One region of the Brachybacterium sp. 107 genome, then DNA from elsewhere that is predicted to be linked to it. Evidence: predicted binding sites of a transcription regulator. Region 1 holds the regulator's gene; each other region holds the start of a gene.
The links. The regulator LexA, encoded in region 1, represses DNA repair genes until DNA is damaged. The targets are predictions, from matches to a motif close to TCGAACANNTGTTCGA.
Positions count from the first base shown of each region.

Region 2: a site for LexA is predicted at 3,861-3,876, ahead of ACT3UL_RS15955 (DUF222 domain-containing protein). Genes of this name have one in related genera too.
Region 3: a site for LexA is predicted at 7,785-7,800, ahead of ACT3UL_RS18515 (DUF222 domain-containing protein). Genes of this name have one in related genera too.

Region 1 covers NZ_JBQSYW010000001.1:47,315-57,385, reverse strand. Annotated here, with positions in the region: gene miaA (tRNA (adenosine(37)-N6)-dimethylallyltransferase MiaA) at 30-1,049, shown strand; gene dapF (diaminopimelate epimerase) at 1,059-1,907, shown strand; gene ACT3UL_RS00230 (class I SAM-dependent methyltransferase) at 1,894-2,514, opposite strand; gene hflX (GTPase HflX) at 2,673-4,250, shown strand; gene ACT3UL_RS00220 (ATP-dependent DNA helicase) at 4,286-6,316, shown strand; gene lexA (transcriptional repressor LexA) at 6,478-7,173, opposite strand; gene ACT3UL_RS00210 (LysM peptidoglycan-binding domain-containing protein) at 7,458-7,739, shown strand; gene nrdR (transcriptional regulator NrdR) at 7,768-8,226, shown strand; gene ACT3UL_RS00200 (HelD family protein) at 8,418-10,071, opposite strand, start outside.
Region 2 covers NZ_JBQSYW010000018.1:51,701-61,771, forward strand. Annotated here, with positions in the region: gene rpmF (50S ribosomal protein L32) at 1-55, opposite strand, end outside; gene ACT3UL_RS15940 (TatD family hydrolase) at 360-1,415, shown strand; gene rsmA (16S rRNA (adenine(1518)-N(6)/adenine(1519)-N(6))-dimethyltransferase RsmA) at 1,412-2,434, shown strand; gene ACT3UL_RS15950 (4-(cytidine 5'-diphospho)-2-C-methyl-D-erythritol kinase) at 2,434-3,360, shown strand; gene ACT3UL_RS15955 (DUF222 domain-containing protein) at 4,076-5,737, shown strand; gene ACT3UL_RS15960 (ABC-F family ATP-binding cassette domain-containing protein) at 5,780-7,648, opposite strand; gene ACT3UL_RS15965 (MarR family winged helix-turn-helix transcriptional regulator) at 7,746-8,282, opposite strand; gene ACT3UL_RS15970 (TetR/AcrR family transcriptional regulator) at 8,562-9,209, opposite strand; tRNA gene ACT3UL_RS15975 (tRNA-Gln) at 9,505-9,576, shown strand; gene glmU (bifunctional UDP-N-acetylglucosamine diphosphorylase/glucosamine-1-phosphate N-acetyltransferase GlmU) at 9,639-10,071, shown strand, end outside.
Region 3 covers NZ_JBQSYW010000030.1:6,645-16,715, forward strand. Annotated here, with positions in the region: gene ACT3UL_RS18475 (FAD-binding oxidoreductase) at 1-351, opposite strand, end outside; gene ACT3UL_RS18480 (sigma-70 family RNA polymerase sigma factor) at 493-1,458, shown strand; gene ACT3UL_RS18485 (acyltransferase family protein) at 1,699-3,054, shown strand; gene ACT3UL_RS18490 (hypothetical protein) at 3,032-3,586, opposite strand; gene ACT3UL_RS18495 (hypothetical protein) at 3,732-4,274, opposite strand; gene ACT3UL_RS18500 (MazG-like family protein) at 4,354-4,689, opposite strand; gene ACT3UL_RS18505 (VOC family protein) at 4,869-5,330, opposite strand; gene ACT3UL_RS18510 (FGGY family carbohydrate kinase) at 5,593-7,470, shown strand; gene ACT3UL_RS18515 (DUF222 domain-containing protein) at 7,920-9,449, shown strand; gene ACT3UL_RS18520 (Dabb family protein) at 9,502-9,798, shown strand; gene ACT3UL_RS18525 (hypothetical protein) at 9,882-10,071, shown strand, end outside.

The sequences.
Region 1 (10,071 bases):
TCGTCATCGGTGCAGGTAGTCTGCCGCGCATGGACAATCCTGCGACCGCGCGGCGCGATCCCTCCTCGCATCGGACGGGTCTCCGCGCAGGTCACGCCCCGCTCCCGGTGGTCGCCGTCGTCGGGGCCACGGCGACCGGGAAGTCGGATCTGGCGATCGCGCTGGCCCGGCAGCTCGACGGCGAGATCATCAACGCCGACGCACTGCAGTTCTATCGGGGCATGGACATCGGCACCGCGAAGGTGACCCGTGCCGAGCGCGATGCGGTGCCCCATCACCAGCTCGACGTCCTGGAGGTGACCCAGGAGGCGAGCGTCTCCGCGTATCAGGCGGCCTCGCGCGAGGCGATCGCGGAGATCCGCTCCCGGGGGAGGAGACCGATACTGGTGGGCGGCTCGGGCCTCTATGTGCGCGCTGCCCTCGACGAGATCGAGTTCCCGCCCACGGACGCGGACACCCGTGCCCACCTCGAGGCACGTGCAGCGGAGCACGGCACGGCCACGCTGCACGCCGAGCTGGCACGCCGGGATCCTGAGGCCGCGGCGAAGATCGGCCCGGGGGACACCCGACGCATCGTGCGCGCCCTGGAGGTCGGCGAGCTGACCGGTCGTCCCTTCGCCGCCTTCCTGCCGCGACCGGTCTACGCGGACCCCGGCACCGTGCAGATCGGTCTGAGCCTCGAGCGAGCCGATCTGCACGACCGCATCGAGCGCCGGGTCCGCACGATGGTCGAGCTCGGGCTGCTGGACGAGGTCCGTGCTCTGCGCGGCCGAGGACTGGAGCAGGGCCGCACCGCGCGACGCGCGATCGGCTACGAACAGGCCCTGGCCGTGCTGGACGGGACGATGAGCTGCGAGGACGCGATCGAGGCGACGATCATCGGGACGCGCCGCCTGGTGCGCAAGCAGGACACCTGGTTCCGCCGTGACCTCAGGGTCCGGTGGGTCGACGCCTCCCCGGACCCGCACGGCGACGGCGACGCCGTTCTCGAGCGGGCCCTGCACGTGATCCAGGATGCGGGCGGTCCGGACGGGCCCGCGGCGGCATAGGCTCGACCCATGACCGACAGCATGCGTTTCACCAAGGGCCACGGCACCGAGAACGACTTCGTCATCCTGGACGATCCGGACGGTGTCCTCGAGCTGTCCCCGCAGGCCGTCATCGCCCTCACGGACCGCCGGGCCGGCATCGGCGGCGACGGAGTGATCCGCGCCGTGCGCACCCGCGCCGCGGGGATCGATGCCCCGGCGGATGCCCCGGAATGGTTCATGGACTACCGCAATGCCGACGGCTCGATCGCGGAGATGTGCGGCAACGGGGTCCGCGTGCTCGCTGCGCATCTGCTGCGTGCGGGGCACGTGCACGAGGACAGCTTCGCCGTCTGGACCCGCGCCGGGGTGCGATCGATCGACGTCCTCGAGCGCCCGGACAGGGACGGTGCTCCCTGGTCGGTGCGCATCGGCATGGGGGCGAGCTCGGCCGCCCAGGGGGCGCGCACCGTCGAGATCGAGGGGCAGGCGCTCCCGGTCACGGACGTCGACATGGGCAACCCGCACGCCGTCGCCTTCCTCCCGGAGGGGATCGACCTCGAACAGCTCGACCTGACGCACCGGCCGTCCCTGGACCCCGAACCGCCCGCCGACGCCAACATCGAGCTCGTCGTCGAGCGCGGGTCCCGGCACGTGGCGATGCGGGTGTTCGAACGCGGGGTGGGGGAGACCCGCTCCTGCGGGACCGGGGTCGCGGCGACGGCCGTGGCAGCGGCCCTGCGCGCCGGGGACACCAGCGCGCAGCCCTGGACCGTCGATGTGCCCGGTGGGCGCCTGCAGGTGGGATGGACCGTGACGGGCGAGGTCACGCTCACCGGGCCGGCCGAGCTCGTCGCCGACGGCGTCACCCTGGTCTGACGGGACCCACCTCGAGCACCCGGAAGCCCTTCGCGCTCGCGACCTTCGCGACCTCGCGGTCGGGCAGCTGCTCGCCGAGCCAGCGAGCCAGCGGATCCGCTCCGAGGTTCTTGCCGACCACCAGCGCGGCAGTGCCCACCGGGGCGAGGCGGCCGGTCCACTCCAGCAGCAGCGCATGCAGGGCAGGCTTGCCGATCCGGATCGGCGGGTTCGACCAGATCGCGTCGAGCTCCAGATCGGCCGGTACCTCGTCCGGGGAGACGACGCGCACGTTCGTGAGGCCTGCCCGCTCGACGTTCTCCGCCGTGAGCTCACGAGCTCGCTCGCTGACGTCGACCGCCCACACCTCGGCATGAGGATGCGTGATCCCCGCGGTCAGGGCGATCGGTCCCCAGCCGCACCCGAGGTCGAGGATCCGTGCCCGCGCCGGCGGCATCGTGATCTCGTCGAGCCGGTTCAGGAGCACGGCGGTCGCCTTGTCGAGGCCGTGACCGCTGAACACGGAGGCGCTGGAGACCAGGTCGAGGTCGCGACCGGCCAGTCGCACCCGGAGCGGGAACCGCCGGGCATCGGTCGTCGGAGAAGGGGTGAAATAGTGCTCGTCCACCTGAGCAGGATACGGACTTCGGCGGCCGAGGAGCGCTCCCCGTGCGCGCCGGTGCGCAGCGGCTCTCTCCGCTCGCCGCAAAATCCCTCGACCCCGGTCCAGGAGCGTGCGACTCTGGTCAGAACAGTTCGTCCCCCACCTCGAGGAGTTCCCCCACCGTGCCCATCGCCTTCCATCCCGAACCCGACTCCGACACCGACGTCGACGGGACCACCACGGGAGGGACCGGGGCCGCGGCGCACACCGACAGCGCAGGCACCCCGGCCGCCCCGGAGGAGACCACGCCGGCCGATGGCCGACGAGATGCGCTGACCCAGCGGATCCTCTCCCGCAGTGCAGCCTCCGCCGCGTCCACCACCCATGACTCCTCGTCCGACGGGGAGCAGTACGATCTCGCCGACCGTCAGGCGCTGCGCCGCGTCGCCGGGCTCTCCACCGAGCTCGAGGACGTCAGCGAGGTCGAATACCGTCAGCTCCGGCTCGAACGCGTCGTGCTGGCGGGTCTCTACACCTCGGGGAACACCGAGGAGGCGGAGACCAGCCTGCTCGAGCTGGCCGCGCTCGCCGAGACGGCGGGGTCCGAGGTGCTCGACGGCGTGCTGCAGCGTCGTGCCCACCCCGACCCCGCGACCTTCCTGGGCAAGGGCAAGGCGGCCGAGCTGGCCGAGATCGTCGCCACCGCGGGCGCCGACACCGTGATCGCGGACGGCGAGCTCGGCCCTGGTCAGCGCCGCGCGCTCGAGGACATCGTCAAGGTGAAGGTCATCGACCGCACCGCGCTGATCCTGGACATCTTCGCCCAGCACGCCAAGTCCCGCGAGGGCAAGGCGCAGGTCGAGCTCGCGCAGCTCGAGTACCTGATGCCGCGACTGCGCGGCTGGGGCGACTCGATGTCCCGGCAGGCAGGCGGCCAGGTGGGCGGTGCCGGTGCGGGGATGGGCTCGCGCGGCCCCGGCGAGACCAAGATCGAGCTGGATCGTCGCCGGATCCGCGACCGGATGTCCAAGCTGCGTCGGGAGATCAAGGCGATGGCCCCGGGACGCGAGGCCCAGCGGGCCGACCGCCGGCGCAGCCAGGTACCGGCCGTCGCGATCGCCGGCTACACCAACGCCGGCAAATCCTCCCTGCTCAACCGGCTCACCGGGGCCGGGGTCCTCGTGGAGAACGCCCTCTTCGCGACCCTCGACCCGACGGTGCGCCGCTCCACCACCCCGGACGGCCGTGAGTTCACCTTCGCCGACACCGTCGGCTTCGTGCGGCACCTGCCCACGCAGCTGGTGGAGGCCTTCCGCTCGACCCTCGAGGAGGTCGGCGACTCGGATCTGCTGCTGCATGTGGTCGACGCCTCCCATCCGGACCCCGAGGGCCAGATCACGGCTGTCCGGACGGTGCTCGGCGAGGTCGACGGATTCGATGTGCCCGAGATCATCGTGCTCAACAAGGCCGACCTCGCCGGGCCCGAGACGATCGCCCGCCTGCGCAGCCAGGTCGAGGACTCGATCGTGGTCTCGGCACGGACCGGCATGGGCATCGAGGAGCTGCGCGACCTGATCGCCGAGCGACTCCCGCGTCCTGCGGTCGAGGTCGACGTGCTGGTGCCGTACTCGCGCGGTGATCTGGTCGCCCGCGCGCACACCACCGGCGAGGTGCTCTCCGAGGAGCACGTCATGGAGGGCACGAAGCTGCACGCCCGCGTGGATGAGGCGCTTGCCGCAGAGCTGCACGGCGCGGCCTGAAGGGTCATCGGATCAGCCGCGGATACGCTGATCCGATGACCACCGCCACCGATCACGAGGCCGCCCCAGGGGCCGCCGACATCCAGCTGTCGACCCTCATGGAGGCGGCGGTCTCGGCGATCGGTGGCGTTCCGCGTCCCGGCCAGCAGACCATGGCGGAAGCGGTCGACACGGCGATGTCCGGGGGCCGGCATCTTCTGGTCCAGGCCGGTACGGGCACCGGCAAGTCGCTCGCCTACCTGGTTCCCGCGCTGCGGCATGCTCTGGTCAGCGGACGCCCTGTCGTGATCTCCACCGCGACGATCGCCCTGCAGACCCAGATCGTGCGCAAGGACCTGCCGCGCCTGGTCGAGGCGGTCGCCCCGCACCTTCCGCGAACTCCCACCTTCGCCCTGCTCAAGGGACGGGCGAACTACCTCTGCCGGCACAAGATCGATGGCGGCTATCCCGTGGACATCGACCCCGGTGCACTGTTCGCCGAGGCCTCTGCCGACCCGTCGCGCTCGGGCAGCGAACGCCTGGGGGACCAGGTCAAGCGGCTCCGTGAGTGGTCGGAGGAGACCGACAGCGGTGACCGTGATTCTCTGGAGGACCCGGTCTCCGACCGTGCCTGGCGCCAGGTCTCCGTCACCGGCTCCCAGTGCCTGGGTGGGACCTGCCCGATGGTGGAGTCCTGCTTCGCCGAACGCAGCCGCGAGCTCGCCCGCGAGGTGGACATCGTGGTCACCAACCACGCCCTGCTGGCCATCGACGCCTTCGACAGCCACGGCATCATCCCCGAGCACGACGTGGTCGTCTTCGACGAGGCGCATGACCTCTCCGGGCGCGTCACCAGCGCTGTCACCGATGTCCTGAACCCGGGCATGCTGCGGGGCACCGTGCGCGACCTGCGCGGCCTCGGCGTCGCCGGGACGGCACTCGACGATGCCTCCGAGGAGCTGCGGGAGTCCCTCGAGCTCGCCCCGGACGGTCGGGTGATCGGTCCGCTGCCCGACCGTCTCGCCGACGCGATCCAGCAGCTGCGGATCGAGGCCCGCACGGCCCACTCCGATGCCAAGGACGCCGGCGACGATGCGACGACGGGGACGGCCGGAACCCGCAAGACGGTCCGGGCGAATCTGCAGGAGATCATCGACGTCTGCGAACGCCTGGCGTCCCCGGCCGACGACGACGTGGTCTCCGTCTCCCACTCTCAGGCCACGGGGCGCTCGAGCATCCAGGTGGCGCCGTTGAGCGTGGCCGGCGCGATGCGCGGTGCGATCCTCGAGCACCGCACCGCCGTGCTGACCTCCGCGACCCTCGCGCTGGGGAACCGCTTCGAACCGGCCGCCGGCGAGGTGGGGCTGGCCCGGGTGGACCGGATCGGCACCGAGGAGATCCCGGTCGCCGCGGACTCCGGCGCGTGGGCAGGGGTGGACGTCGGCAGCCCCTTCGAATACCGCAGCCAGGGCATCCTCTACACCGCACGGCATCTCCCGCCGCCCGGACGGGAGGGCCCGTCGACGGCGATGCTCGATCACCTCACCGAGCTGGTGGAGGCATCGGGCGGGGGAGCGCTGTGCCTGTTCTCCTCGCGTCGAGGCGCCGAGCTGGCCGCTGAGCACGTGCGTGCGCGCCTGGATCTCACGATCGAGGTCCAGGGCGAGGACTCGATGGCGAACCTGGTGCGCAACTTCCGCCAGGACGAGGACGCCTCGCTGTTCGGGACCCTCACCCTCTGGCAGGGGGTGGACGTCTCCGGGCGGTCGCTGCGTCTGGTCACCATCGACCGGATCCCCTTCCCGCGGCCCGACGACCCCCTGACCGCGGCACGACAGGAGCGGATCAGCCGCAACGGGGGCAACGGCTTCATGTCGATCTCCGCGCAGCACGCGGCGCTGCTGCTGGCCCAGGGGTCAGGCCGGCTGATCCGCTCCCATGAGGATCGAGGGATGGTCGCCGTGCTCGATCCGCGGCTGGCCACCGCGCGCTACGCAGGATTCCTCCGTGACTCCATGCCGCCGCTGTGGCCCACCACGGATCCCGAGGTGGCTCTCGGCGCCCTGCGCCGCCTCGCGGACGACTGAGCAGACCACCGAGCCTGCCGAGCCTGCCGACTCCGCCGAGCCTGCCGACTCCGCCGAGCCTGCCGACTCCGCCGAGTTTGCCGAGTCCGCTGAGCCTGCCGCTCGGGACCCCGGGCGGCAGACGCCAGCGGCGTCGTGCATCGCATGCGGGGCGGCGGCCCTCAGATCGAGCGGAGGACCGCCACGACCTTGCCGAGGATCTCGGCGTGGTCACCCAGGATCGGGGCGAAGGACGGGTTGTGCGGCATGAGCCACACATGGTCATCGCGCTGCACGAAGGTCTTCACGGTCGCCTCGCCGTCGATCATCGCGGCGACGATCTCCCCCTTCTGCGCCTCCTTCTGACTGCGTACCACCACCCAGTCGCCGTCGCAGATCGCGGCGTCGATCATCGAGTCGCCGACCACCTGGAGCAGGAAGAGGTCGCCGTCGCCGACCAGCCGTGAGGGCAGGGTGAAGATGTCCTCGACCTGCTGCTCGGCGGTGATGGGGGCGCCGGCCGCGATCCTGCCCACGAGGGGCACGGAGACCGAGTTCGGGGTGATCTCGGGCGCGGACGGGGCCTCGGGGGTGCCGTCGGCACCGGGCATGACGACCTCCATCGCGCGGGGGCGCTTGGGGTCGCGACGCAGGAAGCCCTTGCGTTCGAGGGCCTGGAGCTGATGGGAGACGGACGACGACGAGGTCAGGCCCACCGCATCCCCGATCTCGCGCATGGTGGGCGGGTAGCCGTGCGCGGCGATCTCGGCGTTGATGGTCTCCAGCACGAGCCGCTGCCGACGCGTGAGCCCTGCCGTCACAGGGTCCTCCACGGCGTCGTCGCGAACCCTGATCTGTTTGGGGGTGCTCGGCGTCATGGTGCGGGCCTCCTGGCTTCGTCTGTCGGACCCCTGCGGTTCCGTTGTCGTGTCACCCAGCCTAGGGCGGCGCGCACGGGATTCCAAACAGGTGTTCGAGGTTCCTCTTGCGTGTCGCGCCGAAGTGGGGCTACAGTCGCACAGACATTCGATCGAACAGGAGTTCGGACATGCGTACGGATATGGCTACGGTTCTTCCCCTCCCGCAGCACCGCCACGAGCGGAATGAGCGTCCTGCTCGATCGGACGTTCGACTCGAGGCGACCCGGCGCGGCCGGATGCTCTTGATCGCCACGGCCTTCCTGCTCGGGCTCGCCGTCGCCGCGGCGGCGCTGCTGGTGTTCGGCATCCCGGCTGCTCTCGCGGGCGATGGGGAGAGCGATGCGGTGACCGTGACGGTCCAGGAGGGCGACACCCTCTGGGGATACGCCGAGGACTACGCTCCCGAGGGCATGAGCGCCCAGGAGTTCGTCGTCGAGGCGCGAGCCCTGAACCAGCTTCCGACAGGACGGGTCTCTGCGGGCCAGGAGCTCGAGCTGCCAGTGCTCGAGGGTGCATCGCGCTGATGTGAGCGCGGGCCGGTATCCTGGCCCGATGCACTGTCCGTTCTGCCGCCACCCCGACTCGCGAGTCGTGGATTCGCGTACCTCCGACGACGGCGCGACGATTCGTCGCCGTCGCCAGTGCCCCAACTGCTCCCGTCGCTTCTCGACCTCGGAGACGGCATCGCTGTCGGTGCACAAGCGCTCCGGGGTCAGCGAGCCCTTCAGCAGGGCGAAGGTGATCTCCGGGGTGCGCAAGGCGTGCCAGGGGAGGCCGGTCACCGATGATCAGCTCGCGATGCTGGCCCAGCGCGTCGAGGAGGACATCCGCTCCAGCGGCCTGGCCGAGATCGATGCACATCAGGTCGGCCTGTCGATCCTGCAGCCGCTCCAGGAGCTGGATCTGGTGGCCTATCTGCGCTTCGCCAGCGTCTACCAGGCCTTCGATTCCCTCGATGACTTCGACGCGGCCATCGTCCGCCTGCGGGCCGAGGCGTCGGCAGCGGGCTGATCCGGCGGAATCATGGACGGATTCCGACATATCTGCCGGATCCTCTGTCGGTTCCGGCACCAGATTCTGTGGATTCTGTGGAGATGGTCCGGGTCCTGCCTCGTCTGTGCATAAGATATCCCTCGTGCGCTCTTGCAGCGCACACCTGATCGGCGGTCGCGGAGGGGAAGCCGCGGCCGCCGATCGCCGTCTCAGGCAGGCGTGATACCTGCCGGGAGCGCCCGCGAGTGGACCACGCCGAGATGGTGGGTCGTGCGGGTCATCGCGACGTAGAGGTCGCCGGCACCATGGGCTTCGATCAGCTCCATCGGTTCGACGATGACCACGCCGTCGAACTCCAGCCCCTTGGCCTCCTGTGCAGTCATCACCGCGATCTCATCGTCGACGCCCGAGGATCCTTCGCCCACTCGCGGCAGTCCGCGGCGAGTGCTCAGCTCGGTGAAGACGTCGGGCACCCGTTCCGCCGCCGCGATGACCGCGAGGCGTCCGATGCCCTCTGTGTGCACGGCCTGGACCGCATCGGCGGCGGTCCGCGCCAGATCCGCCTGGTCGCTGCGCTGGATCACGGGATCGCGGTCCCCGTCGCGCACCGAGCTGACGTCGGTGACGGGCAGGTTCTGGGCATGCGCCATCGCCATCGCGCGATCCATGATGCGGCTCGGCGTGCGGTAGTTGACGGTCAGGTGCTCGACCTGCAGCCGATCCTGGATGTACGGACTGAGGGCTTCGTCCCACGACGTCGTCCCTCCTGCGGAGGAGGTCTGCGCGACGTCTCCCACCACCGTGAAGGACTTGGTGGGTGCCCGCCGCATCAGGGCGCGCCAGCTCATGGGTGAGTGCTCCTGGGCCTCGTCGACGACGACATGGCCGTAGGTCCAGCTGCGTTCGGCCGATGCCCGCTCGGCGAGTGTGCGGCCATCACGGACCCGGTTGACCTGATCGGCCAGGTCCTCGGCACGCACGATCCCGGAGCTGTCGATGTTCTCGATGACCTTGCGGGCGTAGTCGACGTCCGCCTCGCGCTGCGTGGCGGCGTCGCGGGCGCGTGCTTCGGCAGGTGCGGAGTCCTCGCCGAGGAGCTCGGCGACCTCGTCGAGCAGCGGGATGTCCTGGACGGTCCAGGGCGCGTCCTTGGGCCGTGCCAGGATCTCGATGCGGTCGGCGAGCGAGGGCGGGGCGGCCGCGCGCAGGCGGTCCGGCCGGGAGAGCAGGATCCGCAGGAATCCCTGCGGGGTGTAGGGGAGCCAGGCCAGGTTGAGCTGCCTCTTGACCTCGGAGTCGTTGCGGAGGTCCGACAGCAGATCGGGCCTGTCCTCGGGGACCACGGTGTGGCCGCCGGCGGCCAGCGCCTTCTCGTACGACTCGGCGAGGCGGTCCATCGCCACACGGACGAAGACGGCGCGAGCCGTGTTGTGCGGCTTGTGGGATGCGCGGGCTTCACGGCGGGCAGCGCGCAGCGCACTCCGGGTCAGGGTGATCGGTGTGCCGTCGATGCGCAGTCGGATATCGGAGTCCGGCACGATCTGGCGCTGCCGGATCGCCCGGTCGAGGAGCTCGGCCATGGCGATGTCGCCCTTGAGGGCGGCGATCTGATCCTCGTCGTGGAGGAACGTCTCGATGCCCGGGTACAGCTCGCCGGGAGTGAGCATCACGACGCCGGACTCCCCGAGGCTCGGCAGCACCCGTTCGATATAGCGCAGGAACCCGGGGGTCGGCGCCATGATCAGCACGCCGGTGTGCTCGAGCCGACGACGATGGGTGTACAGCAGGTAGGCGGCACGGTGCAGGGCGACCGCTGTCTTCCCGGTGCCGGGCCCGCCCTGGACCACGAGCACGCCGCGGTTC
Region 2 (10,071 bases), on a different contig from region 1:
GCGAACGACGCGAGTGCGTACGAGCGCGGGACATCTTGAACTTGGGCACTGCCATGAGGACGCTCCTAGGACGGTCCGGAGATGAACTGGCGTTGGCATCCGTCCCGAGCAGCGACCCGAACCCGGTCCAGCTGAGTCGGGGCGCTCGGGTGCACGTTAGGACGCGCAACGACGACCCATCTTGTCACATCGAGGTCGGCTTCGCCTGCTCAGGGCTCGTGACGTATCCCACCGCACACCGCGCCGGCGGCTCGGTAGCCGCTCGTGGACCTGCAGACCCCGACCACAGGACGTGACGTCGACGTCGCAGCGGTCACCCGATGGCAGGACCGGACGGCTGACGCTCCTACCATGGTCGCATGCCGTCACCGTACGAGACAGAGCCCGGAACGGGCGCTCGGTCCCTCGCCGCCCAGTCCGACCAGTCCTCTGAGTCCGCTGCGCCGGCCGGGCCTGCGCAGTCCTCCTCATCGACCACACCCTCGGCGGTGCGCAGCCGCGAGGACATCGACCCCCGAGGCCGATCCCGCGACCGCTCCTGGCCGCCGGCGCCGGAACCGCTGCCGTTCCCGGTGATCGACAACCATTGCCATCTGGACTTCGCCGACGGCGACAGGGAGCTCGCCGTCGCGGATCACGTCGAACGAGCTGCTGAGGTCGGCGTCGACGCCCAGATCACGATCGGCTCGGACCTCGAGGCCGTGCGGTGGACCGCAGCGCTCCTCGCGTCCGAGGCGTGCCCCCCTTCCCTGCGGGGCGGTGTCGCGATCCATCCCAACGAGGCTGCGCTGCACGCCCGGGGAACCGACCACGACGGCAATCCGCTCATCGGGCTCGACGAGGCGATCGGCGAGGTCTCCACCCTTCTTCGCGGTCCCGGCATGGTCGTCGTGGGGGAGACGGGACTGGACTGGTTCCGCACCTCGAGGAAGGACGACGTCGCGCGGGCCGCGCAGATCGAGTCCTTCCGTGCCCACATCGCCCTGGCCAAGGAGCTCGACCTGCCGATGCAGATCCACGACCGGGACGCCCATCAGGACGTCCTGGAGGTGCTCGACCGGGATGGAGCCCCGGAGCGGACCGTCTTCCACTGCTTCTCGGGGGACGCGGAGTTCGCTCGCGCCTGCGTGGATCGCGGGTACTTCCTCTCCTTCGCCGGGAACGTGACCTTCAAGAACGCCGACGACCTCCGGAGCGCAGTGGCCGAGGTCGGGTTCGGGCAGGTGATGGTCGAGACCGATGCGCCGTTCCTGACCCCGGTCCCATACCGCGGCCGACCGAACTCCTCGTACCTGATCCCGCTGACGATGGCCACGATGGCGGAGGTCGCCGGCTCCGATCTCGAGCAGGCGTGCCGAGCCGTCCGCGCCACGACCCAGCAGGTCTACGGCTGGCCGGACGGGGTGGCGGCATGAGCGCCCACCCGCCCCAGCCTGCAGACGCCACGCAACCCGAAAGCGCTGCGCCGCCCGAGAGCGCCGTGCAGTCCGAGGGGGCCGTGCAGCCCGAAAGCGCTGCGCCGCCCGAAAGCTCCGCGCGGGCCGTCGGCGGCTCGCAGGGCCCGTCGGCCCCAGGACTCCTGCTGAGCGCCCGCGATATCCGCGAACTCGCAGAGGCGGCCGGCATCCGGCCCTCGAAGCAGCGGGGCCAGAACTTCGTCATGGACCCCAACACGGTCCGCACGATCGTCGGCCGGGCCGGTATCGCTCCGGGCCGGGCCGTGCTCGAGGTCGGCCCGGGTCTGGGATCTCTGACCCTCGGTCTGCTCGAGGCCGGAGCCGACGTCGCCGCGATCGAGCTCGACCGCGGTCTGGCGGAGCTGCTGCCGCTGACCCTGCATGCCCTCGGGGTCGACGAGGAGCGGTACCGCCTGGTGCACGCCGACGCCCTGCAGGTCACCGAGCTCCCGAACCTGCCGCGCGTCGGGCAGCCGACCGCCCTGGTCGCGAACCTCCCGTACAATGTGGCCACGCCGATCCTGTTGACGATCCTCGAGCGGTTCCCGGAGATCCGCACCTCGCTGGTGATGGTGCAGTCGGAAGTCGTCGACAGGCTGACGGCGGGCCCGGGGAGCCGGACCTACGGCGGCCCGAGCGTGAAGGCCGCCTGGTACGGCCGCGCTGAGCATGCCGGCCGCATCTCCCGTCAGGTCTTCTGGCCCGTGCCCAACGTCGACTCCGCCCTCGTGGAGCTGACCCGGTACGACGAGCCTCTCGGTACCTCGGAGGAGCGCGCCGAGGTGTTCGCGGTCATCGATGCCGCCTTCGCCCAGCGTCGCAAGACCCTGCGCGCCGCGCTCGCGCCCTGGGCCGGCAGTCCGACGAGATCCGAGGAGATCCTGCGAGCGGCGGGAATCGATCCCGGTGCGCGCGGCGAGACCCTGGAGATCGAGCAGTTCCGGTCGATCACCCGGGCGAGCGGGGGGATCGTGTGATGGCGAACGCCTTGAACCGGGTGGTGGTGCGCGCACCCGGCAAGATCAACCTGTCGCTCGCCGTCGGCGCAGTCGACGATCGCGGATACCACAGCCTCGCGACGGTCTTCCAGGCCGTCGACGTCTACGAGACCGTCACGGTGACCCGGCAGGAGGAGCTCACCCTCTCGGTCGACTCCGACGTCCCGGGCGAGGTCCCGCTGGACGGCTCGAACCTCGCCCTGCGCGCCGCCGAGCTTCTGCGCTCGGAGCTCGGGGTCACGGCTGGCGCCGCGCTGCATGTCCACAAGCAGGTCCCGGTCGCCGGCGGTATGGGCGGGGGCTCGGCGGACGCCGCTGCCGTGCTCGTCGCCCTCGATCGGCTCTGGGGGCTGGATCTCGCGACCGAGCAGCTGCGGGAGCTCGGTTCCCGGCTCGGGGCCGATGTGCCCTTCGCGATGCTCGGGCACACCGCCCTGGGGCGCGGGACCGGCGCGGACCTGACCACGGCGCTCACCCACGGTGAATGGACCTGGCTGCTGGCGTTCCCGGGCGGGCACCTGTCCACCCCGGCCGTCTATCGTCGCCACGATGAGATCGCGCGGTCGGTGGGGCGGGTCCTCCCGGAGCATCCGGAGATCGAGGAGCTGCAGTTCCAGGCCCTGAGCTCGGGTGATGCGCCATTGCTGGGACGCACGCTCCACAATGATCTGCAGTCAGCTGCCTTCGCCCTCCACGACGGGCTGGAGCCCGTCGTGGAGCATGCGCAGCGGGCCGGCGCCTTCGGAGCGATGGTCTCGGGCTCCGGGCCGACGGTCGCGATCCTCGTCGAGGACACGGAGCATGCTCGCGAGATCGGTGCGGAGCTGCGTGCGGCACGGCTCGTGGACTCCTATCTGGTGGCGCGAGGATCTGCTGCCGGCGCGAGCGTTCTCGACGCCAGCTGACGCTTCTGTGAGCGAGCTCGGGGTTGTCCGGGGTTGAATGGCGCGACCGCCACGTCGGCGGGCGCTGGATGGTGCGTCCACGACGATGGCGGGCGTTGGGTGGTGCGTCCACCACGACGTCCCATGATGTGAGGTCCCAGTATTGCGATCTGTGGGGATTTCCTTCCTCCCGATCGGTCGCTTATCCACATTTTTATGATGCACCTTGCGTGGCGGATTGATTTGCGCTAGAGAATGCGCTGAATTCCTCGGGTTGCAGGTGGTCGTGATGTCACGAAGAGTGTCGCGGCTGGGCTGGGCTGGGTTGCGACTGTGCGGTGAGAGCGCGCTGCGGTAGCACTATGCCTGTGGACACTGCCTATGGGGGCGTTGGCGGCACGTCGTCGGTTGCTGGTGGGGCTGTGGCGTGCGACGGGCGACGTGACGCACTGGTAGAAGTTTCCTCCACACGGACGAGTTATCCACATTTTCAGATGGCGGCATTCTGACCCTTTGGTAACTAAAATAATTGTGCAATCCTTGATGCATGGATCGGGAATTCGAAGACGCGGAAAATGCGCAGTATGGGGTCAAGGGCGAGTCCGAGTACTCTGCGTCTGCGTCTGCGTCTGCGTCTGCGTCTGCGTCTGCGTCTGCGTCCGCGGCGCCGAATTCGGACCCGGAATCAGCTGCGGATCCAATTCTGGCTCCCGAGGGTGAGCTCCGCCTCGGAGAGGTGGATCTGCCCGCTGTGCTGTCGGCATTGGTCCATGCAGGGGGCGATGGATCGCAGTCGATCGAGCGCCTCTCGGCGCAAGCTACGCTCTCGCTGCTCGCCGCACTGCGCGAGGTGTCCACGGCGATCGCCGCCGTGCAGGCGCGTGCGCTCGTCCGTCTCGAAGGTGCGGTCAAGGACGAGTGCCTGGCCCAGGAGATGGCGCCGCGCATGGCGGTGAAGACAGCCCGGGCCGAAGCTGCGTTCGCCCTCCATGCCGCACCCGCCGTGGCAGGCCAGACCATGTCGAGTTCCCGTCGGCTGGTGCAGTCGATGCCCGGGATGCTCCGCGCCCTGGCGCACGGTCGGCTCTCACCAGAGGCTGCCCATCGCGTCGGTCGCGTCGTCGGCCCAGCTGCTCCCGAGCTGCGCTCCCAGGTCGACCAGGTGCTCACCGAGCACCTTCCGTATCTCGAGGGCTGCGGGGTGCAGCAATGGGGCGACGAAGCGGAGAAGGTGATGCACGCGCTCGACCCCGAAGGTGCCGCAGCCCGGCACACACATGCCGTGCAGAGCCGCAACGTCTCTGTGCGCCGAGCGGAGAACGGGATGAGCGTGGTGACCGCGAGGCTCACCGCGCTCGATGGCGCCCGGATCCGCAAGAGCCTCGCCCTCGAGGCGGAAAGGGCGCGGGCCCACGGTGACCGTCGAGGCCATCAGCAGATCATGGCGGACATGTTCGCCGATACGCTCCTCGGCCGCAGCGAGGGGATGGAGCCTGCGACCATGGAGATCGGCGTGATCATCACCGACCGGTCGCTGTTCGTCCCGGGCCACGCAGACCCCGCCGTCGTCGAAGGTCTGGGGACGGTCCCGTACGAACACATCCGCGACGAGATGCGCCGCGCCATGGCATCGGCCGGGGACGATCCGGAACTGCGTCTCGCGCTGCGCAATCTCTACACGGACCCGGAGGATGGCCAGCTCGTCGCCGCCGAGGCCAGATCGCGGGCATTCCCTCCTGCACTCGCACGATTCCTGCGCTGGAGCCACATCACCTGCCGCGCGCCCTACTGCGATGCACCGATCCGCCAGAACGACCACATCACGCCCTACGCGGCCGGCGGGGCCACGTCCGTGGACAACGGCAACGGGCTGTGCGGCATCGACACCCAGAAGGAGGAGGAAGGGGTGCGCGCGGAGGTCATCCACGATGACACCGGCCATCGCCGCACCGTGGAGTGGACCACCCGATACGGACAGAAGGCACGACGCAGCGGCATCAACTTCGACCCCGTCGGAACTGCCCGGCGTCGAAGGCATCGACGGCTGTCGGCGACGGAGCGGGCCGCCTCGGTGCTCGGAGACCCGGAACAGGTCGCCCCCAGGGAGTCCGCGGCGATGCCGCCCGCAGCAGATCCACCAGAAAAGCAGAAGGTATGGGTCACGTACACCCTCGGTGAGCTGGAGCCGACCCGCGAAGGCGGGCCGACGCCGCCCGACTCCCATGCGATCATCCACCGGGCGATCTGCCGTCTCATCCCCACTGGAATCCTGACGAGGAGTCGACCGGATCACCCCGGGAAGCGGCTGCTCTGCTCCCACAGCGACTACGTCTTCGACGCGACGCTCCCGAGCACGAGGCGCGAGGCGCGGGATGAGGCCAGAGAAGAGGGGGAGTGATCTCCGCCTCCTGCAACTACGGCCGGCTCCCGGCCGGACCGGTCAGTCGATCTGCTCGGACAGCTCCAGCCACCGCTCCTCCAGGCCCTCCACCTCGGACTCGATGGAGCGCACCTCCTCGGTGATCGACTGCAGTCCCTGGTAGTCGGACTGGTCATGGGCGGCGAGCTTCTCGTGCAGCTTCTTGGTCTGCCCCATCAGCTTCTCCATGCGGCGCTCGGTGGCACTCAGCTCCTTGCGAGCAGCATGCGCCACCGCGCCACCTGGTGCCGCTGCAGCTCCCGCCGTGGAACGAGCAGCGTCACCGGTGCCGGTGCTGGTCCCCGAGCCGGTGGTATCGCTTCCTGCACCGGCAGCGCCGGTCGTGGCCCTGCGGCCTCCAGTCGTCTGCGCAGTTCCCTTCGCATCTGCTGCCGCACGCAGCTCGAGATACTGCTGGACGCCGCCCGGGACATGACGCACGGTCCCGTTCAGCACCGCGTACTGCGTGTCCGTGACGCGCTCGAGCAGATACCGGTCATGGGACACGACGATCAGCGGGCCGGGCCACGTGTCCAGGAGATCCTCCATCGCCGCGAGCATGTCGGTGTCCATGTCGTTGGTCGGCTCATCGAGAACCAGCACATTGGGTTCCTCCAGCAGGGTCAGCAGGAGGTCCAGGCGGCGCTGCTGACCGCCGGACAGAGCGCCGACCAGCACCTTCTGATGAGCGGTGGTGAACCCGAGCCGCTCCAGGAGCTGCCCCGGGCTGACCTCGTCCTTCCCCGCCCGGAACGAGCTGCGATAGCGGCCCACGACATCGCTGACCCGCGACTGCAGATGGTCCTTGAGCCCCTCGACCCGCTGCGTCACCTGACGCACGGTGACCGTCTTACCGCGCTTGACGCGCCCAGCCTGCGGCTCGAGGTCCCCGGTGATCAGGGCGAGGAGCGTGGACTTCCCGGCACCGTTCGGGCCGAGGATCCCGATGCGGTCGGCCGGGCCGATGTGCAGCGTGACGTCATGCAGCACGCGCACGTCGCCGTACCCGGCATCCACATCGAGCACGTCCAGCACATCTCGACCCAGGCGCGAGGTGGCCAGCTGCGTGAGCTCCACGGCGTCGCGCACAGGGGGCTCGTCCGCGATGAGCTCGGTGGCGGCATCGATGCGGAACTTCGGCTTCGAGGTGCGCGCGGGCGCTCCGCGGCGCAGCCAGGCGAGCTCCTTGCGCATGAGGTTCTGGCGCTTGTTCTCGATCGCAGCTGCCTGGCGGTCGCGTTCGACGCGCTGGAGGATGTAGGCGGCGTACCCGCCCTCGAAGGGATCGACCACCCCGTCGTGGACCTCCCACATCCGGGTGCAGACGGCGTCGAGGAACCAGCGGTCGTGAGTGATGACCACCAGGCCGCCGTCCCTGTGGTTCCAGCGCCGGCGCAGATGCTCGGCGAGCCAGGAGATGCCCTCGACATCGAGATGGTTGGTGGGCTCGTCCAGCAGCAGCACATCCCAGTCGCCGACCAGCAGCTCTGCGAGGTGCACGCGCCGCAGCTGCCCGCCGGAGAGATCCGCGAGCTCCGCCTCGAGGTCGATCTCGTCGAGCAGACCGGCGAGGACGTCGCGGATCCGGGAGTCCGAGGCCCATTCGTACTCGGGGCGGTCGCCGACCACACGGTGGCGCACGGTGGTGTTCGCGGTCGCCTCGTCCTGCTGGCTGAGCACGCCCACCCGGACGCCTCCGCGCACTGTCACCCGGCCCGAGTCCGGCTCCTGGAAGCGGGCGAGGAGGCGCAGGAGGGTGGACTTGCCGTCGCCGTTGCGGCCCACGACGCCGATGCGGTCGCCCTCATCGATGCCGAGCGTGATGTCGTCGAGCAGGACACGGTCCGGCAGCGAGACATGAAGGGATTGGGTGCCGAGCATATGGGCCATACGGAGTCATCCTTCGAGAAGCTGGGTGCTGGGGGACGGACGAGTCACCGGCGTCGTCCAGGACATCTGCATGCCGTGCGGACGCCGGTTCTGCGGATCATCGATCCAGCGGATCGTCCACCTCGAACGTGAGCAGGAGCGAGCGCAGCGCATCCGCCAGGGCGGAGCTGCCCTCAGCGGTGAGCGGGCGCAGCAGGTCCCGTTCCGCCGCGAGCAGACTCTCCATGGCAGCGTCCACCCGGGACACCCCGTCAGGTTGCAGACGCACCTCGACGGCGCGGCCATCGCGCGGGCTCCGGCTCTTGGTGATCAGACCCCGCGTGACGAGCTTGTCGATGCGGGTGGTCATGGTGCCGCTGGTGACGAGGGTCTGCCGCATGAGAGCGCCGGGGGAGAGGGCGTCGTCCCCGCTGCGCCGCAGAGCAGAGAGCATGTCGAACTCCCAGCCTTCGAGGCCCGCCGCGGTGAACGAGTCGCGGCGCGCGGTCTCGAGGTAGCGCGACAGCCGGGAGATGCGGGAGAAGACGGCGAGCGGCTCGATATCGAGGTCCTCGCGTGCACGCTCCCAGCCCTCGATGATCCGATCGACCTCGTCGAGGCGCGGCGCGGCGGCGTCATCAGCAGTCATGGGCATGCTCCGAGTCTAGGGCGGGGGACCTGCGACCGGCAGGTCCGGCCGGTTCCGGGTGGTGCGTTCCACGGCGGATCCCGGTGTGGCCGTGATGCGCTGTGGGCCGCGTGCGTCGGCGGGACCAGCGGCGGCCGACGGGCCCGCGCACCGACTGAAGGGCCCGCGCACCGACTGAAGGGCCCGTGCACCGGCTGAAGGGCTCGTGCACCGGCTGACGCGCCCGCACACCCGCCGACGGGCTGGCGCGTCGGACGACGGGCTCACGCGCCGCCGAGCCGCGGGTCAGTCCCGCGAGCCCTCGTGCAGCGTCGGCGACTTCTGCAGGTCCACGAGCCCGTACCAGGACAGGTTCACCATCCGCGAGGCCACGATCTCCTTGCTGGGGGTGCGGGTCTCCAGCCACCACTGACCGGTGTAGGCGACCATCCCGACCAGCATCTGCGCGTACATCGTGGCGTCGCGCTCGGGATAGGAGTGCAGTTTCAGCTGGGCGGCGAGGATCTCCTCGACCCGCTGGGCGACGTCGGTGAGGAGGGAGGAGAAGGTGCCGCCTGCCTGGCTCACCGGGGAGTCCCGGACCAGGATCCGGAATCCGTCCTCGTTCTCGTCGATGTAGGACAGGAACGCCAACGCCGCGCGCTCCATGAGCAGGCGGGGATGGAGCCGCTGCTCGCGCAGAGATCTCTCGAGGTCCGCCAGAAGGGTGCTGACCTCGCGATCCACGACCACCGCGTAGAGGCCTTCCTTGCCCCCGAAATGTTCGTACACGATCGGCTTGGAGACGGAGGCTCGGGCCGCGATCTCCTCGACGCTCGACATGTCGAAGCCCTTCTCGGCGAAGACCGAACGCCCCACCGTCACGAGCTGTTCGCGCCGTTCTCGTCCCGTCATCCGGGTGGACCGGCCGCGAGGGGCTCCGTTCTCCGCCATGTCGGAAGTCTCCCACAGGCACCGACGTCGGACTCGGCGGCGGTCGCGTCCGGACAGGGCCGGGGCTCGGTGTGCTCGGCCGGGAGGTGAGCGACACTCCGGGCTGGTGCCCGCAGTCGGACACCGGTTCGGGCGCGATCACCGGCGTGGGCAGGAGCACTTCGGGACGCCGCTGATCGCGGCCCGGAACCCCTGGTCCTGACGATAGGATCGGTCCGCGCCCACGGGCACGCCTTCGCGTCCGCGCGGCCCTCGACGGCCTGAACGGATCTCTCGGGGGCAGCCTCCGGCGCGCTCCGCCATGGTGTAATCGGCAACACCTCAGATTTTGGTTCTGAAGTTTCAGGTTCGAGTCCTGATGGCGGAACGCCCACTGCCTCCGCGGCGGTGCCGCTGCACATCACCCGTCGATTCCGAGGAGCTGCCGACGTGGAATCCCCTGCCCCCGCCGCTGTCATCGTCCTGGCAGCAGGTGCCGGGACGCGCATGAAGTCCCGCACACCGAAGGTCCTCCATGAGATCGGGGGTCGATCGCTTCTCGTGCATGCGGTCACCGCCGCAGAGGGCACCGGTCCCTCCGAGCTCGTGGTGGTCCTGCGCCACGAGCGCGATCGTGTCGCCGCACATCTCGCTGAGCACGCCGCTGAGGTCTCCGTCGCCGACCAGGACGACGTGCCGGGCACCGGTCGCGCCGTGCAGTGCGGCCTCGACCAGGTCTCCGCGACCGAGGGCACGGTCCTGGTGACCTACGGGGACGTGCCGCTGCTGGAGCCGGCCACCCTGCGCGAGCTGGTCACCGCGCACGAGGACGCCGGCGCCGCCGTCACCGTCCTCACCGCACGAGTTCCGGACCCGACCGGGT
Region 3 (10,071 bases), on a different contig from region 1:
CTGCAGCTCGCCCGAACGCACCCCTGCGCCGATGCGGGCGGTCCTGGCACCGGGATCGACCTCGATCGTGTCCAGGCGTGAGGTGCGCAGCAGGATCGACCCGTCGGCCCGACCGGTGGCACCGTGCCCGCTGGGCTGCGTCGCGACGCTCAGCGCGTGGGCGGAGGCGAAACACACGAGCTCGGCGACGTCTGCGGCATCGGCGGCCTCGACGACCGCACTGACGTCCTGCGGAATCGCGAGGTTCCAGGGGCGGTGCGCCCGCTCGAAGCCGGGGTCGCCGGGCAGCTGCACCGGCCCGCGGACGATATGGGGCAGCGCGGTGAGGGTGGTGTGCGGGAGGATGCTCATCAGGACTCCTTGAGGTTGGCGATCTGAGAATGCCGATCTGTCGTTGCCGATCGGGGTGAGGACGCCTCGAGGTGGGCGTTCCTGACAAGGAGTCGGTCGACGCCGACGAAACGTGACGAGCGCTCACGCGGAGGGATGCCCATGACGAGCCAGGAACCACCCGCCATTCTCGAGGTTGCGGCCTCGCAGTTCGCTGAGCACCGCTCGAAGCTGTACGCCATCGCCCACCGCACACTGGGCTCGCCGTGGAGCGCCGACGACGCGGTCCAGGAGGCATGGATCCGCCTGCAGCGCGCCGACATCGCTGCGATAGACAACCTCGAGGCGTGGCTGACCACGGTGATCTCGCGCGTGTGCATCGACATGATCCGCCAGCAGAGCAGTCGGCGCGAGGATCTTCGGTGGGACGGCGCCGAGGAGTCGGGAGCCGCGGCCGAGCGAGGCGGCGCGGGCGACACCGGAAGCGTGATCGCACCGGACGTCGACGGCTCGTCGGCCACGGATCCTGTCCATACCGTGATGCGTTCTGAGGATCTCGCCGTGGCGATGCAGGTCGTGCTCGACACGCTCGGCCCGCTCGAACGTCTCGCGCTGGTCCTGCACGACGTCTTCGCGCTGTCCTACGCCGACATCGCCCCCATCGTGGAGCGCACGCCGGTGGCGGCCCGCCAGCTCGCCTCCCGGGCCCGGGGGCGCCTGCGCACGGTTGACGTGGGCGAGGTCAGGCAGCGCCAGGAGGCGGCGATCATCGCCTTCCTCGAGGCTGCCCGCGGCGGGGACTTCGGAGGCCTGCTGCAGCTGCTCGATCCGGAGATCAAGCTGCGCAGCGATGACAGTGCCGTGGAGATCGCCTCCGAGGGCGCCGAGCACGGTGCGCCGCTGCTGGAGCAACGGGTGCGCGGCGGCGACGCGGTGGCACGGGTCTTCGCCGGCCGGGCCGAGCTCACCCGCCTGGTGCTGGTCGGCGACGTCCCCGCCGCCGCCTATGTCGCCGACGGGGTGGTGCAGGCGATCTACCTGGTCACCCTCGACGCGGACCGCATCGCCCGGCTCGACGTCCTCGCGGCCCCGCAACGTCTCGCCGCCCTGCCGGCGAAGATCCGGTAGGTCCTGCCTGCCGGCGACGCTGCCGCGGACCCTGCCGGCGACGCTGCCGGGGATCCTGCCGGCGACGCGGCTGGTGCTGCAGCCGGAGGCTCTGCCGCAGTGCCCGGACGAGATCGCTCCAGGGTGCAGCGGGGCTGCACCCGTTCACTCCGGTGTAGGGGGAGCACTGCGCTCGCTGGGGTGATGCGGGCCCTGCCATCTCGTCCTTAACGTCCTCGGTATCACCGAGGAGAGCGAGCCATGACCACCACCCAGACGGCCCGACGTGCGAGAACCGCGACGACAGCACCCACCGCACCCACAACGCCCGCAGCACCCACCGGGCGTGACCCGGTGATCGATCTCGTCCGTGCGCTGTGCGTTCTCGCCATCGTGCTGCTCCACGGCCTCCAGATGGGCGTCACCGTGGGCCCGCACGGCCCGGTGCTCGAATACGCCACCGTCGGAGCGTCCTGGTACCCGCCGGTGACCTGGCTCCTGCAGGTGATGCCGGTCTTCTTCGTCATCGGCGGTTTCTCCGGGATGCTCGCGTTCCGGCGGCTCCGCGACCGGGGCGGCACCGCGACGGATTTCGTCGTCGGCCGCGTGCACCGCCTCCTGCTGCCCGCCGTGGTCACGATCTCCGCGGTCGCCGTCGCGCTCGCCGTGCTCCACTCCCGCGGAGTCCCGGCGGGCCTCCTCCTGGAGGCAGGAGTGCGCTACGGCCAGCCCCTGTGGTTCCTCGGCGTGTACCTGGGAACCCAGGCCGTCCTGCCCGCGATGCTCCGCGCCCATGAGCGCGCACCCCTGGCCGCGCTCACCACCCTCGCGGCGGCCGCTCTCGGCGTCGACGCGCTGCGGAGCCTGAGCGGAGCGGACGCCCTCGGCTACGCGAACATCGCCCTCGTCTGGCTCGCCCTGCAGCAGCTGGGCTTCTTCCTCGCCGACGGACGACTGGACGCGCTGCGCCCGGTGACCCGCGTGCGGATCGGTGCGGGAGCTGTCGCGCTCCTCGCCGGGGCATTCGCGCTCGGCCTCTGCTCGCCCGACCTCATCGCCCACCTGAACCCGCCCACCTCGGCCCTGCTCCTGGTCGGCGTCGCGCAGACGACCGCGTTCACCCTCCTGCGGCCAGCGCTCGCAGCACTGATCGCGCATCCGGGGATCGCCGCGGTCACCGCGTTCGTGACCGCCCGCACCATGACGATCTACCTCTGGAACCTGCCGGTCCTGCTGACCATGGCGGGGGTATCGGCCTATCTCGCCGAGCACGGCGGGCTGCTGCTGCCGGAGCCCTCCGGACTGCTGTGGTGGACGCTGCGGCCGTCGTGGCTCGTGCTCTCGCTCGTGCTCACCGCAACGGTGGCGTGGGCCCTCGGAGGCATCGAGCGCCGTCGGCTCCACCGCCCCACGGACTCACCGGCCCGGGCGCTGCAGGCCGTGCTGCTCGCGCTCGCCGGCGTGCTGATCCCGCTGCTCGCGGGCACCACCGTCCTCACCGCGACGGTCGCCGCCGGGCTGTTCCTGGCGGCGCTGTCGAGGGTCCAGGCACCGCGGGCCTCCGGGGCTGTCCAGGCTGCCGGGGCCCGTCAGATCACGGGTGCTGCCAGTCGATGATCTGGGCGGACCCGACCGGCACGGGCCGACGGGTGAGCACGTGCGGGGTCCCGTGGAACCACGCACCGCGTCGGCCCTTCTCCGCGAGGTGCGCGATCCAGTCGGCGCTGCGCGGCGTGGTCTCCTGCGCCGTGGTGAACGTCTGCGGATCCACGGCCTCGACCTCGCGCGGATCGATGGGCTCGCCGGTGGTGCTCAGGCGACGCTCGAAGAGCACGGGCCGGTGGACGTCGTCGATCGGGATCGCCCAGAACTCCTGGGACGGAAGCTCCGTGCCCGCGATGTCCCGCCAGGCGCGCCAGATCGCGTGAGGGTGGATCGGGGTCAGGAACACGGCCTCGGTCCACCGCGCCTCGAGCAGCGGGATCCACGTGTCCCGGAGCCGGCGTCGCTCGGGGGTGTCGTCGTACTTGGCGAGGGCCCGCTCGTACGCCGCGGGATCGGAGGTGGCGAGATCGCTGAGGGGGAGCACCGAATCTGCCGCGGCGTTCGCGGCCGTGCGGGCATGGAAGACGCAGCGCTGGGGGAGCATCTTCCCATCCTCCCTCGGGCCGGGTCCGCCTGGACTGTTCTTCAGAGGTAGTTTCTCCAAACCAAACCAAACCAAACCAGACCAGACCAGACCAGACCGGACCAGACCAGACCCCGCCAAGCCTGGCCGGTGCAGGTACGCGCCGCTAGCTCCCCGGCGCGGTCAGGATCCGCAGTGCGTAGTCACGCTCCACGCGTCGGCCGAAGGTCTGCACGTCGGCCTCGACCACCCCACGGTGCTCGGCGACGTAGGTGCGGATCCTGGCCTCGAGAGCGCTCGCCGACGGGGCGTGCACGGCGACCGGCGGATCCAGCACCGCGCCCACGAGCGTCGGCCCTTCGGCGTAGTACACGTACAGCACATGTTGCACGGACGGGCCGAAGAGTTCCTCCCGAGCCCTCTCCGGGAGATCGTCCAGACGGGTGAAGAAGGTCGTGGAGGACTCGGAGCCCTCGGCCCGGTGCCGGGCGCCTGAACGCCCCACGCCCGCAGGCGCCGTCATCTCGGCGCGGGCGCGGAGCTCGAGAGCTGTCAGCGGAGCGGAGCGGTGGGTGGTGTCGTGCGCTGCGGCATCAGGAGCATCAGGAGCATCAGGAGCATCAGGAGCATCGAACACATCGGAGCGGTCCTCGGGCCGGACGGGGTCGTGTCGTCGGGCTGGTCCTCGGGCATCGTCGTCGTCGACCATGTCTGCCTCCTTGCGGGTGCGGTGGCTCCCAGTATCCGCGTGACCGTGCGGCCGGTCGAGCCCTGCGCCGCCCCCGAGGTCATTCGTGCAGGCCAGCGCGCTGCAGGGTGCGGCCGAGCTTGTCTGCGAACAGCTCGATCGAGCGCTCGTCATGGCCGCGCAGATGCTCGAGCGCGGCGAGCGCCGTGAGAGCCACGTCCAGCAGCTCCTCCTGCACATCCTCCTCGCTGTGCGTCACGCCCTTGCGCGGGTTCTGGCCGGTGGCCCCGATCTGCGCGGCGACCACCTCGCCGGCCTCCTCGGTGATCTTCGCGAGCCGAGCCCACGTGGCGGCCTCGGGATTCCGGTCTCGATTGCCCTCGTCGATCCAGGTGCTGAGCGCGGCGATCCCGCGGGAGAGGTCGGTGCTGTCCATCGCATGAGTCTCCCGCATCACCACGGCCGCGGTGTCGCGCGCGAGTGGTCGCACGCAAGGGAGCCGTACCTCGTGGGAGTGCGCCGCGTGGGAGTGTGCCGCGTGGGAGTGCGCAGAGCCCCCGGGGCCGTCGCCATCGGCAGCGTCCGTCCGGGTTCAGTGCCAGTCCGGGCTCGGAGTCAGTCCAGGCAGAACTCGTTCCCCTCCGGATCTGCCAGCACGAGGAATCCGGCGCTGAGCGGTTCCTCGGGCTCATGCCGTGCGAGGCGGCTGGCCCCGAGGGCAAGCAGGCGCTCGCAGGTGCTCTCGAGGGCGGCCATCCGGTCGTCGCCGTGGAGCCCCGGGGCGCTGCGCAGGTCCAGATGCACCCGGTTCTTGGCCGTCTTGCCCTCGGGGACCCGTTGGAAGAAGACGCGCGGCCCGGAGCCGTCCGGGTCCTCGAGGGCAGAGGCGTTGTTGCGCTGGTCGTCGGGGACTCCCAGACGCTCGAGGAACTCCTCCCAGGCGTCCAGCGGATCCTTCCCCTCCTCCAGCTCGACACCCGGAGGCGGCGGATGGATGTAGCCCAGCGCCTCGCGCCAGAAGATCGACAGCGAGCGGGGATCGTGGGCATCGAACGTGATCTGGACGGTGGTGCTCATGGGATTCTCCATCTGAGCTGGGGTGCGGGGTGCGGGGTGCGGGTTGGGACGTGCGGGTTGGGAGAAGGAGGCGAGCTCGGCGAGGGGTGACGACGGCGGGCTGCGACCGCAGAGGAGTGGTTCGCAGGTGACATGGTCTGCCTCTCTGCGCAGCACCCTTGTCACGACCACTGTGCTCTTGGGCGCGGACAGAAGCTGTCCGCTGAAGCACAGAAGCCGGTCCCGTCGGTCGGACACGGCGCTGGCGGCCTACCCTCATCTCATGCGTTCCTTGCTGTGTCTGGATCTCGGCACCTCCGCCGCCAAAGCCGCCCTCCTCGCCCTCGACGGCACGACGAGAGCGCAGGCCAGCAGCGGATACAAGACCTTCACCGAGGCCGATGGCGGTGTCGAGCAGGACCCGGCCGACTGGCTGCGCGCCGCCGAGGACGCGATCACGCAGCTGCTGCGCGGAGCGGACGAGGAGCCCGTCGCCCTCAGCATCACCGGGCAGATGCAGGACCTCGTGCTCCTGACCGAGGGAGAGCCGGTTCCCGCGATCCTCTACAGCGACACCCGCGCCGCCTCCGACGCCGCAGAGATCTGCCAGATCCTGGGTCGGGAGGGCAGGACCGCCGTTGAGGAAAGCTCCGATGATCCGGGCCAGGACGGTCACAGCGGCCAGGGCGGCCAGGACGGCCAGCGTGCGGAGTGCGGGGGATCGGCGGGTGCGGTCTGGGAACGGATCACCGGCAATGAGCAGGACGCGACCAGCTGCGCCGCGATGTTCCGCCGCCTCTCGCGCACCTCTCCTGACGTCGTCGGCCGCGCCCGGGGAGTCGTCTTCGGCCCGGCTGGATACCTCGTGCACGCCCTGGGCCTCGGGGCCTGGTGCGATGTGACCACCGCGTCCGCGACCGGGCTGCTCGACGCCCGGACCCGACGTTGGAGCGACCCGGTCGCGCGCGCCGCCGGGCTGAGCAGGGCGATGCTGCCGGAGCTGACCAGGGCGATCGGTCAGGTCGTCGGCCGCACCGACGAGTCCGCCGCAGACCTGCTGGGCCTGCCCGTCGGGCTGCCCGTGATCCTCGCGCCCGGGGATGCCGGAGCGACCACGCTGGGGATCGTCGGCCTCGACGAGGGCGACGAGTACGCCTACCTCGGTACCAGCGGATGGCTGGCCGCCGTGGTCCCGGAGACTCGACGGGACCACGAGGATGCTGGGTCCGACAGGCCGCGCGACGCGATATCGCCCGACGGGCCGCGAGACGCGGCATCGCCCGACGGGCCGGCTCCCGGGATCTCGCACCATCTGGCCCTCAGCGGGCAGGACGATTCTTCCGCGCCGTCGCCGTCGCCGTCGCCGTCGTCCACGTCGTCCTTCGCGCCCCCGTCCACGTCGTCCTTCGCGCCCCCGTCGTCCCCACCCTCGCCGTCGCGGACCCTGCGGATCTCGGCCCTGCTCGCCGCCGGTGCGGCGGCGGAATGGGCGCGGGGAGCGCTGCTGGCCGGGATCACGGCCGAGGAGGCCGATGACCTGCTCGAACGCCGGGAAGTGGAGCATGGTCGCGGACCCACGGGCCTGCTCGCGCTGCCGTCGATCCATGGGGAGCGCTATCCCGTCCGCGAGCCGGATCTACGGGCGGCGATCATCGGCATGGGGCCGAGCACCGAGGCCATCGACATGTACGCGGCCGTGCTCGAGGGCGTCGCGCACGCGCTTGCTCACGCCGCCGTGGAGAGCGCGGCCGGTGTGACGGGCCCCGTGGTGGGTGCGGCTCTGGCCTCTCCGAGGGAGCCAGCATCGCCGGGAGAGCCAGCATCCCTGGGGGACACGGCACTGCCGGGGGAGCCGGCGTTCGCGCCGCGGCCGCTTGCTGTCGCGGGGGGAGGAGCCGGCTCCGATCCATGGATGCGGATCCTGGCCGACGTCATGGGCCGTTCCGTGCGCGTCGTCGAGGAGGCCGACGCGGCGCTGCTGGGATGCGCCCTCGCGGCGGCCTACGCCCTGCAGCTCGAGCACACGATCCGCCCACTCGCCGATCGGGACGGAGGGCGAACGGTGGAGCCGGACCCGTCGGCCGTGCGCCGTCACGCCCGCTTCCGCCGCGGCCACCGCGCTCTGTACCTGGCCGTCGCCGAGGTGGGCGCTCTGCGCTGAGCTGTGGGTGGCGAGTCGTGGATGGTGCATCGCGCGCGGAAGCCTTGGTCTGCCGACTGCCGACTGCCGACTGCCGTCTGCCGTCCGCTGCCGCTGCCGCTGCCGCTGCCGCTGCCTGCCGTCCGCCGACCTCTGTCCGATCGCGGCCTCGCGGGATTCTTCCCAGAATTCTCCGTCGACCCCTGTGGGTTGCATAATTGGGGAGGAAAGGTGGCGACGGATACGCCTCGCAGGTCAGCGGCACGTTGCGTCGACCAGGTGCGATGATGCGAGCGGTTAACGGTCGGTAATTTCCACGGAGTTATCCACATTCGTCGAAGAGGCTTTCGATTGCGACGAGATGCGTGGACGATGGAACCATGCTGATGCCGACACCGCCAGAACCAGCCGAGGGGCCTACGGGTCCGTCGGCGCATCTGGCTGAGCTGCGTGCGGGTGGACCGCGTGCGATGGCAGGGCTCATCGGCGACATCGGCTTCCTCCTCGGCTCGATCGCCTCTGATCCCGCGACGATGTTCGTGGTGGAGGATCGTGGGCGGGACACCTACGTGAATCTGCTGCGCACCGTGCAGGAGGCGCGCGGCATCCTCGACACCATCGAGGCGCGCACCGTGGTCGCGATCGGGGACGCGACCCGGAGCGAGCAGGTCCGCAGTGCTCAGGACGCCGTCGGCCCTGAGCTCTCCGCCATGCCACCGCTCGAAGAGCTGCACGGCAGGGCCGACGGCAAGACCCGTCGGGACATCTCCCTCATGACCAGGAGATCCCCGTCCGGTGCCGGTCGCACCATGGCCTCCGCCCGGCGGCTGGTGGAGTCCATGCCCACCCTGCTCGAGGCGATGGCGTCGGGCCAGGCAGCGACGGACTCCGTCTACGCGGCGGCCGATGCGACAGGTGTCCTGGACGATGACCAGCGCGCACAGGTCGACGCTCTCCTCGGGGAGCGCCTGCCGGACCTCGACGGCGCGGGCACACGGCGATGGAAGCAGGCAGTCGCGCTGGCGATCGGGGGCCTGGATCCCGAGGGCGAGACGATCCGGCACCGTCGCGCCCGCAAGCAGCGTCACGTCACCTTCACGCCCGGCGCCCACGGCATGGCCACGATCAGCGCCTATATGCCGGCGATCGAAGCGCGTCTCGTGCACAAGAGGCTGATGCTCGAGGCCGAGCGTCGTGTGGTCGCCGGGAAGAAGGGGCCGCACGGTGCGCACATGGCCGATGTGCTGCACGATGCTGTGCTCCAGCCCGAGAACACCGCCGTGCAGACGACACTCGACGTCGGCGTGATCATCACGGACCGGGCGCTCTTCCATCCGGGCAGCGGAGATGTTGCCCAGATCGAGGGATACGGTGCGGTCCCGGCGGAGGCCGTGCGCGCCCAGCTGCTGGCCGTCACGGCAGCTCCCAGCTCCTCCCAGCAGGATCCCTTCGGTGCGGATGGCCCGGCGATCCGTGCGGTGATCCGCCGGCTGTACACGCATCCGACCACCGGTGAGCTGGTCTCCATGGACTCTCGCGCTCGAGCCTTCCCGCCGGCCATGGCGCGCTTCCTCACCTGGCGCGACACGTCCTGTCGCGGCCCCTTCTGCAACGCCGCGATCCGTCAGCACGACCACGTCAAGCCCTCTGCGCGAGGCGGTCCCACGAGCCTGGACAACGGGCAGGATGCCTGCTTGCACTGCAACCAGAAGGAAGAGGACGCACTCGAGGTGGAGCGCGTCGAGGATCCCGAGCGGCCGGGACACCGTGTCGCCTGGACCGGCTACGGCGGCACGACTCGGACCACGACCCCGTCACCGCTCGTGGACCCCGAGCGCCCAGCACCGCAGGCGGAACCGGAACGCACAGCACCGCAGGCGGAACCCGAACCCACAGCACCGACCGTGGACTCCGAGTCGGCAGCAGGCGACGACGCAGAAGACAGAGGCCGCTTCACCGACGCGACTCAGGACGACGAGTGCGGTGACGACCCGCCCTGAACGGCCCTGAACGCGGGGTGATCCGAGGGGCTCCCCTCAGTAGGCTGATGCGATGATCCGACACACCGTCTCCTTCTCCCTCGTCCACGCTCCCGATTCTGCCGAGGAGCACGAATTCCTCACCGGTGCTCCGGCCGTGCTGCGCGCGATCGACGGGGTGCAGGACTTCACCGTCTCCCGACAGGTCAGCCCGAAAAGCAGCTACCGCTTCCAGTTCGCGATGAGCTTCGAGGATCAGGACGCCTATGTCGCCTATGACCAGAGCGACGCCCACCAGGAGTTCGTCGCCTCCCGTTGGCAGAGCGAGGTCATCGACTTCGAAGAGCTCGACTTCGTCGCCTACTCCTGATGAGCACAGGCGGCCAGGCCTCCACGGGTGCGGAATCTCCGGGTGCGGAATCCCCGGGAGCGGAACGAGTGGAGCTCCGCCCGATGCGCGAGACAGCGCGCGGGCGAAAGATGCTGCGGGAGCGGATCTCGCTCGCCGTCCTGACCCTGTTGGCGCTCGGGGCGGCACTGGCGCTCCTCGTCGTGGCGGCGATTCGCGCTGACGCAGCCCTGGCCATCACCGGATTCGTCATCGGCGTGGTCAGCGTGCCGCTGTTCGCCTACGTCGGGTTGC